One region of the Paraburkholderia sp. PAMB 6770 genome, then DNA from elsewhere that is predicted to be linked to it. Evidence: predicted binding sites of a transcription regulator. Region 1 holds the regulator's gene; each other region holds the start of a gene.

Region 1 (3,941 bases):
GTCCGCCGCGAGCGAGCGCGTCTTGAAGAAGCGCGCGGCCCACAGCCATTTGTCGATGCGCAGACGCGCACCCGGTTCGGTCGAAATCCTGTAGTTCATGACTCTGTCTTGCGCGGTGCGCGCGTCGAAACAACCCGTACAGCCCGAGCGGAATGCGGCCGCATGACGGGCCCGGACGCCGCGGCGCCGGGGCGCCGGCCGGGGCGCCGCGCGTTCATCCAGCAGATGGCAGGGCGCCCGCGCGTCACGCCGCCGCGGCGCCGGCCAGCGCTACCTGCGCGGGCCAGCCCTGCAGGTTTTGCGCGACGATCTCGCCCAGCGCGGCAATCCACGCCGGCGACGCGTTCAGGCACGGGATCCGGTGAAACTCGGTGCCGCCCGCCTGCCGGAACGCGTCGCGCACCTCCATGCCGATCTCCTCGATCGTTTCGAGGCAGTCGGCGGTAAAGCCCGGGCAAAACACGTCCGCGCGCCGCACGCCGGCCGCGCCGAGTTCCCTGAGCGTCGGCTCGGTATAGGGCTGCAGCCATTCGGCCTTGCCGAAGCGCGACTGAAACGTCACGCGGCACTCGACCGGCGTCAGCCCGAGCGCCTGCATCAGCATTGCGGCGCTGTGCTGGCACTGGTCGTGGTACGGGTCGCCCAGGTCGAGCGTGCGTTTGGGTACGCCGTGAAAGCTGAGCACGAGCTTGTCGCCGGCCGCGAAATCCGGCGCGCCGTGCGTATGCCAGTAGTGGCGCACCTGCGCCGCGAGCGCGGCTATGTAAGCAGGATGGTCCGCGTAGTGGCGCACCGTGCGGATTTCGAGCTGGTTGCGCATGCGGGCGAGCGCCGCAAACGCGGCGTCGAACGCGGTGGCCGTGGTCGAAGACGAATACTGCGGGTACATCGGCATCAGCAGCACGCGCTCCGCGCCGGCGAGCTTCAGCTGGTTCAGCACCGCGGGAATGCCCGGCACGCCGTAGCGCATCGCGTGATCGACGAGCGTGGTGTAGCCGTTTGCATGCAGCAGCTGGCGCAGCGCTTCGACCTGCTTTTCCGTATGCACGCGCAGCGGCGAGCCCTCGGGCGTCCACACGGACGCATATTTGCGCGCCGACGACCGGCCGCGCAGCGGCAGGATGACGAGCCGCAGCAACACCTGCCAGAGCGGCGCCGGAATTTCGACCACCCGCGGGTCCGACAGGAACTGCGCCAGGTAGCGGCGCACCGCGCGGGGCGTGGGCGCGTCGGGCGTGCCGAGATTGATCAGCAGCACCGCCACGCGATGCGCACCCGCAGGCTGGGAGGGTCGCTCGAGATCGAAACGCATAAGCGGGAAGAGGCGCCGCGCACGGCGGCAAACGGTTCAGTGGAGACCATTATAGCGGCGCGGCCGACCGCCCATAGCCGGCCATCCGGCCAATGGTCGCCGCGCGCGGCAGCGTGCATCATGCAGGAATGCGTTGCCGGCGCTACTGCTGGCTGAGCGACAGCGACAATAGCCGGGCCGTGATGTCGACGATCGGAATCACGCGGTTGTACGCCATCCGCGTCGGCCCGATCACGCCCAGCGTGCCGACGATCTTGCCGTTCACCTCGTACGGCGCGGTCACGACGCTCATTTCCTCGATCGGGACGAGATTCGACTCGCCGCCGATGAAAATCTGCACGCCCTGTGCGTGGCTCGACACGTCGAGCAACTGAAGGAGGCTGGTCTTTTGGTCGAACACGTCGAACAGTTTGCGCAGCCGCGCCATGTCGGACGACAGGTCGGCTACTTCGAGCAGGTTGCGCTCGCCCGAGATCAGCACGGTCTCGCCGGTATCGCTCTCGTCCGTGCTGGCGGTGACGGCCGCATGCATCAGCGAGGTCATGTCGCCGCGCAGCTGGTCGATTTCCTCGCGCAGGCGTCGCCGCACCTCGTCGAACGACAGCCCGGCGAAGTGCGCGTTGATGTAGTTGGACGCCTCGACGAGTTCGGCCGGCGAAAAATCGCGCTGGGTCGCCATGATGCGGTTCTGCACATCGCCTTCCGGCGTGACGATGATCAGCAGGATGCGCTTGTCGGACAGGCGCATGAATTCGACCTGCTTGAACACGTGGCTGCGCCGCGGCGTCAGCACGACGCCGGCGAACTGCGACAGGTTGGACAGCACGCTTGCCGCGGCCGCGACGATCTTCTGCGGCTCGCCCGCCTGCAGCCGGGTCTTGACGGTGCGGGTCACCGCCGCCTCGTCCTCCGCGGACTCGACCGTCAGCATGGTGTCGACGAACAGCCGGTAGCCGCGCGGCGTCGGCACGCGCCCGGCCGACGTATGCGGGCTCGCGACGAGTCCCAGTTCCTCGAGATCGGACATCACGTTGCGGATCGTCGCCGGGCTCAGCTCCAGCCCCGAGTAGCGCGACAGCGTGCGCGAGCCGACCGGCTGACCTTCAGCGATATATCGCTCGATCAACGTTTTGAGGAGGGTTTGTGCGCGAGGATCTAGCATGAGTGAAAATTTTAGCTCAATGACACGGCGACCGCGAGCGGCCCGATACGGCCGTCCGTTGCGGCAGGATTGCGCGGCACGGTGCGTCATCCGGTGCCGGCGGGCGCGTCGCGCCGCGCGTCCGCCGCCTGCCATCGGAACCAGACCATTCTAACGATAATCCGGTGCCGCCCCCTTCCCCCGCCTGGGCGCCGCCCCGTCGGCGCGGGCGGTTCTTTTCGGTCCCCACCTATGGTGTAATGCCGGCATGCACGCTACCAGCCAGTTCCGGACCGTCGCGCTCGTCGGGCGCAGCCATACGCCAGGCATCGGCGAGCCGCTGACCGCGCTCGCCGCCTGCATCGCAAAACGCGGCTTCGACGTCGTTTTCGAAGCCGAGACCGCGCGCGAAATCGGCGTGAGCGAATATCCCGCGCTACGGCCCGCGGAGATCGGCGCACGCGCGGACGTCGCCGTGGTGCTGGGCGGCGACGGCACGATGCTCGGCATCGGCCGCCAGCTCGCGCCTTACCGCACGCCGCTGATCGGCATCAACCACGGGCGCGTCGGCTTCATCACCGACATCCCGATCGCGCGGATGCAGGAGCTGGTTCCGCAGATGCTCGGCGGCCATTTCGAGCGGGAGGAACGCACGCTGCTCGAAGCGCGCATCGTGCGCGGCGGCAACCCGATCTATCACGCGCTCGCGTTCAACGACGTGGTGGTGAACCGCAGCGGTTTCTCCGGGATGGTCGAGCTGCACGTCGAGGTGGACGGCCGCTTCATGTACAACCAGCGCTCGGACGGGCTGATCGTCGCCACGCCGACCGGCTCGACCGCGTACGCCCTGTCGTCGGCCGGACCGATCCTGCATCCGCAGCTGCAGGGCATCGTGCTGGTGCCGATCGCGCCGCACGCGCTGTCGAACCGCCCCATCGTGCTGCCGGACGACTCGAAAGTCAGCGTGCGCTTCGTCGCCGGGCGCGACGTCAATGTGAATTTCGACATGCAGTCGTTCACCGCGCTGGAGCACGACGACACGATCGAGGTGCGCCGCTCGCGCCACACGGTGCCGCTGCTGCACCCGGTCGGCTACAGCCATTACGCGACCCTGCGCAAGAAGCTGCACTGGAACGAATATCCGTCTCACGAAGACGACAGCAAACTCTGAGCCCACCGCCGCAACCGGCCCCCACGCCCCTCCGACGACGCCCATGCTCCGCCACCTCTCGATACGCGACTTCGTCATCGTCGCCGCGCTCGATCTCGAGTTCGACAGCGGCTTCACCGTCTTCTCAGGCGAAACCGGCGCCGGCAAATCGATCCTGATCGATGCGCTCGCGCTCACGCTCGGCGCGCGCGCCGATGCGAGCGTGGTGCGCACCGGCCAGGCGCGCGCGGACCTCACCGCCGAGTTCGACACGCACGCGCACGTCGAACAATGGCTCGACACGCAAGCGTTCGGCCCCGCCGGCAGCGACGACCCGC
Region 2 (3,941 bases), 1.0 Mb from region 1:
ACGAAGGTGGCGAGGAACAGGAAGCCGAGCCCGACCATCAGCCGGAACGAGAAGAAGACCGGCGCCACCGGCGGGATCGTCGCCTTTGCGGCGGCGTCGATCTGCTGCGCGGTCGCGTCCACCACGTCGGGGGTGAACCGCTTGAGCATCAATGCATAGCCGAGATCCTCGCGGTGGGCCGCGAAAGCGTCTTTCGCGGCGTCGGACGCGTCGCCCTGCTTCAGCTGCTGCAGCGCGCCGTAGGCGATCATGCCGCTGCGGATGCGCACCGCGTTCTCAGCCATCAGATCCTTCAGGCCGATCACCGGGTCGTCGATCGAGCGCGTGGCGATCAGGCCGAGCACGTACGGAATCTTGATCGCATAGTCGGTGCGTTCTTCCTTCTGGTTCGGGATGCCGAAGATCGTGAACGGCGCCGGCGGGGCAGCGGTATCCCACTCCGATTCGATTGCGGCGAGCTTCATCTGTTGCACTTCGCCGGTGCGGTAGCCGGATTCGTCGCCGAGCACGATCACGCAGAGGGTCGACGCGAGCCCGAAGCCGGCGGCGATCGCGAACGAACGCAGCGCAAATTCGGTGTCGCGGCGCTTGAGCAGATACCACGACGAGATGCCGAGCACGAACATCGACGCAGTCACATAGCCGGCTGACACGGTATGGACGAACTTGACCTGCGCAACCGGATTGAAGACCACGTCGAACAGGCTGGTCAGCTCCATGCGCATCGTCTCGTAGTTGAATTCGGCGCCGACCGGATTGTTCATCCAGCCGTTCGCGACGAGAATCCACAGCGCGGACAGGTTCGAGCCGAGCGCGACGAGGAACGTCGTGACCAGATGCTGGACGCGCGACAGCCGGTTCCAGCCGAAAAAGAACAGTCCGACGAAGGTCGATTCGAGGAAGAACGCCATCAGCCCTTCGACCGCGAGCGGCACGCCGAAGATGTCGCCGACGTAATGCGAGTAGTACGACCAGTTGGTGCCGAACTGGAATTCGAGCGTGAGGCCGGTGGTGACGCCCATCGCGAAGTTGATGCCGAACAGCTTGCCCCAGAACTGCGTCATGTCCTTGTAGATCTGTTTGCCGGTCATCACATAGACCGCTTCCATGATGACGAGCAGCCACGACAGTCCGAGCGTCAGGGGTACGAAAAGAAAGTGGTAGAGCGCCGTGACCGCGAACTGCAGGCGCGAAAGGTCGACGACTTCGCTAACGGGCATGTTGATCACCTTGAGACGGATGCGTTGCAGGCAGCGACAGGATGGCCTGCGCGACGAGTGCGGGCGGCATCGACATGTTGTCCGCCTGCGGATGATTGAAGAATGCGTACTTGAGCACCATCAGCAGTGCGAACTTGATCGCGAGGACGATGACGATGTCGCGTGCGAACGTCGGTCCGCGGGCCCAGGCGGCAAAGCGCTCGCGCAGCGTGATGCGGGAGGCGGGCCTTTCGGGTAGCGAGAGGTTCATGATCGGTCGAAGGACGACTTCACGCCGGTGCGAGCCGGCCGGATCCGGGGCGCGCATGCGTCCTGGCGACTACAGACGATATTAGTTCAGGGGAGGTCGCTGCGGAAGGGCGAGACTGTGACATCAGGTCGCGCAAGCTATGCTGCGACGACGCTAATGCGAAGCGGATTGAGCCAGGTCAAAAAACAGCGGGCACCTTGCGCGCGCGCATGCCGACAAAAAGCCCCGCCGTCTTGCGAGGGCGGGGCGGGTGGCGGAGCGTGAACCCGGGAAGCGTGCGCGGCTTTCAGGCGTATTCGGCCAGTGCGTGGCGCATCTTCTTCATTGCGCTCGCCTCGATCTGACGGATGCGCTCGGCCGATACGCCGAACTCGTCGGCGAGATCGTGCAGCGTCGAGCCGCCCGAGCCGTCGTCTTCGACGTTGAGCCAGCGCGCTTCGATGATGCGGCGGCTGCGCGGGTCGAGCGTTTCAAGCGCGGTGGCGATGCCGTCGCTTTGCAGCTTGTCGCGCTGGCGCGCGGCGAGTACCGCAGTCGGTTCGCTGTGCGCGTCGGCCAGATACGCGATCGGTGCGTACGATTCCTCGCCGTCTTCGATCTGGCCTTCCAGTGCGATGTCGCCCCCCGACAGACGGGTTTCCATCTCGGCCACTTCCTCGCGCTTCACGTTCAGTTCTTTCGCGAGGCCGTCGATCTCTTCGGGCGTGAATGCCTGGGTGCCCTGCTTGTGACTGCGCAGGTTGAAGAACAGCTTGCGTTGCGCTTTCGTGGTCGCGACCTTCACCACACGCCAGTTGCGCAGGATGTACTCGTGGATCTCCGCCTTGATCCAGTGCATCGCATACGACACGAGGCGCACGTTCTGCTCCGGATCGAAGCGCTTGACCGCCTTCATCAGGCCGATGTTGCCCTCCTGGATCAGGTCAGCGTGCGGCAGACCGTAGCCGAGGTAATTGCGGGCGATCGACACGACGAGCCGCAGGTGCGACAGCACCAGGCGCCGCGCGGAGTCGAGATTGCCCTGTTCGCGGAATTCGGTGGCGAACTGGCGTTCCTCGGCCGGCGTCAGCATCGGGATGCGGTTCACGGCCTGGATATAGGCGTCGATATTGCCGAGCTGCCCGGGCAGCATCGAGGCATGCGCGAGCGTCAGTGCACCTGCCGGAGCGGCCTTAGCCGACGACGGGCTCAGAGTACTCGGAAGGGTCATGGCGTTGCTCACGTATCAAACTCCTTGGAGATCAGGCAAAAATCATACAAAAGCATGGTCAGACGGCGACTCCAGCGTGGATGTTAGCACTCCGGGTCACTGAGTGCTAATACTTGGAGCGATGGGCTGCGTGGGAGTTCCACAAAGGCTATTGAAAATTGCGCCCTAATAGCCATCATACGCCCTTCGCAGGATCGTGCCGGCGAGGTGGAATTTTTCCCATTATCGGGATCGGTAGTGAACACGCGTTGACATGCGCGTCGCTCGGGATGGGGCTGCCTGTTTCGGCACCGTATTCCGGAAATCTTCGCGGCCGGATCCGACGCCGGAACGAGGGCCCTCGGCGGCGGTATCAAAGAGCCCGATCCTGGTATAAATTTCAGCGAGCTACACGTGCGGCGTAACTGCGTGCGAGCGCGGCCCGAGCCGGGTCGTTCACGCAAAGGGGTGGAGCCATGACGGCGAAAGTGATCGAGGCCATTCGCGGACTGGAGCGCGACCGCTTTCGCGCAATGGTCGATGGCGACGGGCCCCTGCTCGTCGAACTGCTCGCGGACAACGTGAGCTATGTCCATACGAACGGCAAGCGCGAGACCAAGCAGCAGTTCATCGATGGCATCACCGCAGGCCGTCGCCGCTACCGGCAGATCGAGGTCCAGTCGCAGGACGTGCTGCCCGTGGGGCGCGAGACCTGCGTCGTCACCGGACGCGCGCTGATCGAAATGGAGGCGAACAACGGCGCGCTGCTGTTTCCGATCGCCTACACCGCGATCCACGTGCAGGAAGACGGCCAATGGCGCCTCGTCGCGTGGCAGGCGACGCGCTGCGCGCTCGAATAAACCGGCGCCGCACGGAGCCGGCGCGGGCCGCCGCGCGCACAGCGTGCACCGCGTGCGCTCAAGCGGCCGTTCTCGCAATCTCCACGACCAGCTCCACCTGCCGCTCGATCGCGGCCGGCACCGGCGCCTCGCCTCGCATCACCGCACCGATCCACGCGGCGGTCGTGGCGGCGTCGCGCGCGGGCGGGAGTTCGACTTCCGGGGCGTCGGGCGCGGCGCGTTCGGCGGCGAGCCGGGTTTCGCAGATGCCGTCGTGCAGCCAGTCCACCTGCACCTGACGGCGCGTGTCGGCGACCGCCTCGCCCTCGGTGCCGCGCGCGAGCAGCGCGCCGCCGGCGGCCGCCTGCGGATGCGCGCTGAAGAGCGCCGTGAGGCTCTCGCGATACGGCGGATGCGTGTAGTTGACGAGCCGCAGCCCCGCC
Region 3 (3,941 bases), 1.4 Mb from region 1:
ACGCCAGCGTGGCCGCCATCTTTGCGCACCTGCGCGACAAATTCCTGCTGACAGACTAAGGCATCCCCCGCCGGGCTGATCGTCGAGCCCGGCCCCTCTGCGGTCCCGCCGCGCGCCCGACGAACAGACGAAAAAAAACCCGCATCGCTGCGGGTTGTCGGACTGGCGCGCCTCACGACGCGCCCGCACGGACAGCTTCTGAACGGAGCCCCGGACGGGGCCCCTGTTCCATTTACATGTCCATGCCCATGCCGCCCATGCCGCCCGGCATGCCGCCCGGTGCCGGCACGTCTTCCTTCGGCAGTTCGCACACGGCTGCGTCGGTCGTCAGCAGCAGGCCCGCCACCGAAGCTGCGTTTTGCAGCGCGGTACGCGTCACCTTCGTCGGGTCGACCACGCCAGCGTCGACCAGGTCGACGTACTCGCCGGTCGCCGCGTTGTAGCCGTAGTTGCCCTTGCCCGCGGCAACCGCTGCCACCACGACGCTCGCTTCTTCGCCGCCGTTCGTGACGATCTGGCGCAGCGGCTCTTCCATTGCGCGCAGCACGATCTTGATGCCGGCGTCCTGGTCGGCGTTATCGCCCTTGATGCTGGCGATGGCCGAGCGTGCGCGGATCAGCGCGACGCCGCCGCCTGCCACGATGCCTTCCTCCACCGCTGCGCGCGTGGCGTGCAGGGCGTCTTCGACACGTGCCTTCTTTTCCTTCATTTCGACTTCGGTCGCGGCGCCGACCTTGATCACTGCCACGCCGCCGGCGAGCTTCGCCACGCGTTCCTGCAGCTTCTCACGGTCGTAGTCCGACGTCGCTTCCTCGATCTGCGTGCGCACCTGCTTCACGCGCGCTTCGATGCTGGCTGCTTCGCCTGCGCCGTCGATGATCGTGGTGTTTTCCTTGCCCACCTCGATGCGCTTCGCCTGGCCGAGCTCCTGCAGCGTGGCCTTTTCGAGCGACAGGCCGGTTTCTTCAGCGATGACCTGGCCGCCGGTCAGGATCGCGATGTCTTCCAGCATGGCCTTGCGACGGTCGCCGAAGCCCGGTGCCTTGACGGCGACGGTCTTCAGGATGCCGCGAATGTTGTTGACGACCAGCGTGGCGAGCGCTTCGCCTTCGACGTCTTCCGCGATGATCAGCAGCGGACGGCCGGCCTTCGCGACCTGTTCGAGAACCGGCAGCAGGTCACGGATGTTCGAGACCTTCTTGTCGTGCAGCAGCACGAACGGGTTCTCCAGGACGGCGACCTGCTTGTCCGGATTGTTGATGAAGTACGGCGACAGGTAGCCGCGGTCGAACTGCATGCCTTCGACGACGTCGAGTTCGTCGGACAGCGACTTGCCGTCTTCGACGGTGATCACGCCTTCCTTGCCGACCTTGTCCATCGCTTCAGCGATACGATCGCCGATCGACGTGTCGCTGTTTGCCGAGATCGCGCCGACCTGGGCGATTTCCTTGTTGGTCGTGCAGGGCTTGCTGATCTTGCGCAGCTCTTCGATCGCTGCGGCGACGGCCTTGTCGATGCCGCGCTTCAGGTCCATCGGGTTCATGCCCGATGCGACGTACTTCATGCCTTCGCGCACGATCGACTGGGCCAGCACGGTTGCGGTCGTCGTACCGTCGCCTGCGTTGTCGCTGGTCTTGGAAGCAACTTCCTTGACCATTTGCGCGCCCATGTTCTGGAGCTTGTCCTTCAGCTCGATTTCCTTCGCGACCGACACACCGTCCTTCGTGACCGTCGGACCGCCGAAGCTGCGCTCGAGGACCACGTTGCGGCCCTTCGGACCCAGCGTGACCTTCACGGCGTTGGCGAGGATGTTCACGCCTTCGACCATCTTGGCACGGGCGGAATCACCGAATACGACGTCTTTAGCTGCCATCTTCTAACTCCTTGAATACCTTGAGATATGTTCCGGGAACAAGTGCTTACTTGTTGACCACGGCCATGATGTCTTCTTCGCGCATGACGAGCAGTTCGTTGCCGTCGACCTTGACCGACTGGCCTGCATACTTGCCGAACAGCACGCGGTCGCCGACCTTGACGTCGAGCGCGATCGGGGCGCCCTTGTCGTCGCGCTTGCCCGGGCCGATGGCCAGCACTTCGCCTTGATCCGGCTTTTCTGCGGCGGCGTCGGGGATCACGATGCCCGAGGCGGTCTTGGTTTCCTGATCCAGACGCTTGACGATCACGCGATCATGCAAAGGACGAAGGTTCATACACACTCCTCTCTTGATTGAGACTGAATAACACTGAGGAAAACCCGGCTGGCGGCGCCGGCCGGCAATGTTGTTAGCACTCGCGTGCAGTGAGTGCTAATTATATGGACGTGGGGTGACAAATTCAAGAAGGGGGAGCGGGGGATGTGGGGATTCGTTGTCGAGACCCGCTTAACTTTGAACCTGGTTCACTTAACCTTGAACCGCCCCTCCTTGGCGACGGCCTGTTTTCCCGAAAATTTCATTAAAAAACAATGCGTTATTACTTAAGCACCGCGACAACCGGGTGCTTCGGCAACGCTTCAGACACATCGAACCTGGTGCGATTCTGGCCGACGGTGCGCGTCCCGCGTCGAACCTGGGGAAATCCCGCAGATCGCGCGCAAATAGTTAGGGGAAGATTCGAAGACGCACTCGCGGCAGGACGACACGAGCGAATCTGACGCCTGGGCTATCTGCCCATCTCGATCCTTGCATGTCTCATCCGGTAATCGGCGGCTGCGGAGATGCTGGCGTCATGGATCGATTCGCGACAACCGGCGCCTCTTCGGCGACGGGTGCCGACGTCGCCGTTACGCGGCTCCGATCAGCGCGCCGACATCGGCAAGTTCGTCTTTCACTGTCCTATCGGCGAACACGTCGGCAACAGCATGATGCAGACGATTCAGGTGACCGATCGAAGGTCCAGCGAAGGTCCGGCCGCCCTATTCCGTCCGGCGTTCGCGTCATCTCGTCTTCTTGAGCGACGCCGGCACGAAGCGGTCGATCTCCGCGTCCGAAAACGTGAACTCCTCACTCACCTCCAGCGCCTGTTTGGCGTGCGCGTACGCATCGGCATCCGTCTGCGGCGCGCCTTTATAGACTGCCGCCAGTTTTTTCTGCAGTTCTTCGCGCTGTTTGAGCGCCTCGGCATGGGTGATCGCCTGCATCCGAAGATCTGTCAGCAGCGAAAGATACGACTCGCGCAGCGGCCATAAGCTCGCCGCCGTATCGCGGTGCTTCTGTGCCGTGCCGCCCGGATCGAAGCTCTTCATGTAGCCCGATACGAAGAGCGTGACGAACGAGATGCCTGCGGTGACGATCTTCAGACACAGCGAATCGACGAAGACGATCGACACCGCGCCGCACGCGGTCAACGCGGACAGTACGATCTGTGTCAGCTTGAACCGTCGAAGCGTATTGCCGGAACGGTCCGCCATTTTTTCGTGCGTCTTGTGCGCGTAGACGACGCGACCAAAGCACTCACGAAGCTGATCTTCAAGCGACGAGAATTCGGGCATTGCGTCCATCCGACAAGATGAGGTTGAAGCGCGGCCTTCGCCGTCCGCCGGCACCGCATCGGGGTGCCCGCATTCAACGCAAGGGCAACGCGGGCTACGGATTCAAGTCGTTACTCGATCGGCCACAAGCCCGGATAGTCGATCGCTTGCATGCCTCCAGTCGTGCGAAGTTCGAGACGCAGGCTCGATCCGCGCCGCTCGATCCGGTCCTGTTCCACCTGTTCGAGTGCGATGGAGCCGCCGCGCACGGCACAGGTCAGCGGGTTATCCGCAATCCGTACCGGCAGGCCCGTTTGCTCCGCAAGCAGCGCATCGATGCCGCCGAGCAGCGCTCCGCTGCCTGCGAGCACAACGCCGCGCTCGGCGATGTCGGCGCGCAATCGCGGCAACGTCTGCTCGATCACCGTCCGCACCGACGACACGATGCCGTTCAGCGAATCGCTCAATACCT

Evidence for each region. Region 1 encodes HrcA, which represses chaperone genes, less so after heat shock. Its sites were predicted from a motif close to TTAGCACTCNNNNNNNNNGAGTGCTAA; they were not measured.
Region 2: a site for HrcA is predicted at 2,764-2,790, ahead of rpoH (RNA polymerase sigma factor RpoH). Genes of this name have one in related genera too.
Region 3: a site for HrcA is predicted at 2,284-2,310, ahead of AC3AP7_RS12675 (co-chaperone GroES). Genes of this name have one in related genera too.

What each region holds. Positions count from the first base shown of each region.
Region 1 is NZ_CM173238.1:360,982-364,922, reverse strand. Features, by position in the region: gene AC3AP7_RS01780 (RNA-binding S4 domain-containing protein) at 1-99, opposite strand, end outside; gene hemH (ferrochelatase) at 245-1,312, opposite strand; gene hrcA (heat-inducible transcriptional repressor HrcA) at 1,455-2,474, opposite strand; gene AC3AP7_RS01765 (NAD kinase) at 2,722-3,624, shown strand; gene recN (DNA repair protein RecN) at 3,668-3,941, shown strand, end outside.
Region 2 is NZ_CM173238.1:3,228,522-3,232,462, reverse strand. Features, by position in the region: gene AC3AP7_RS14585 (cytochrome ubiquinol oxidase subunit I) at 1-1,220, opposite strand, end outside; gene cydP (cytochrome oxidase putative small subunit CydP) at 1,210-1,470, opposite strand; gene rpoH (RNA polymerase sigma factor RpoH) at 1,757-2,692, opposite strand; gene AC3AP7_RS14570 (nuclear transport factor 2 family protein) at 3,136-3,519, shown strand; gene ybiB (DNA-binding protein YbiB) at 3,578-3,941, opposite strand, start outside.
Region 3 is NZ_CM173238.1:2,805,786-2,809,726, forward strand. Features, by position in the region: gene cysC (adenylyl-sulfate kinase) at 1-59, shown strand, start outside; gene groL (chaperonin GroEL) at 233-1,873, opposite strand; gene AC3AP7_RS12675 (co-chaperone GroES) at 1,920-2,210, opposite strand; gene AC3AP7_RS12680 (SLATT domain-containing protein) at 2,936-3,490, opposite strand; partial or broken gene mreB (rod shape-determining protein MreB) at 3,700-3,941, opposite strand, start outside.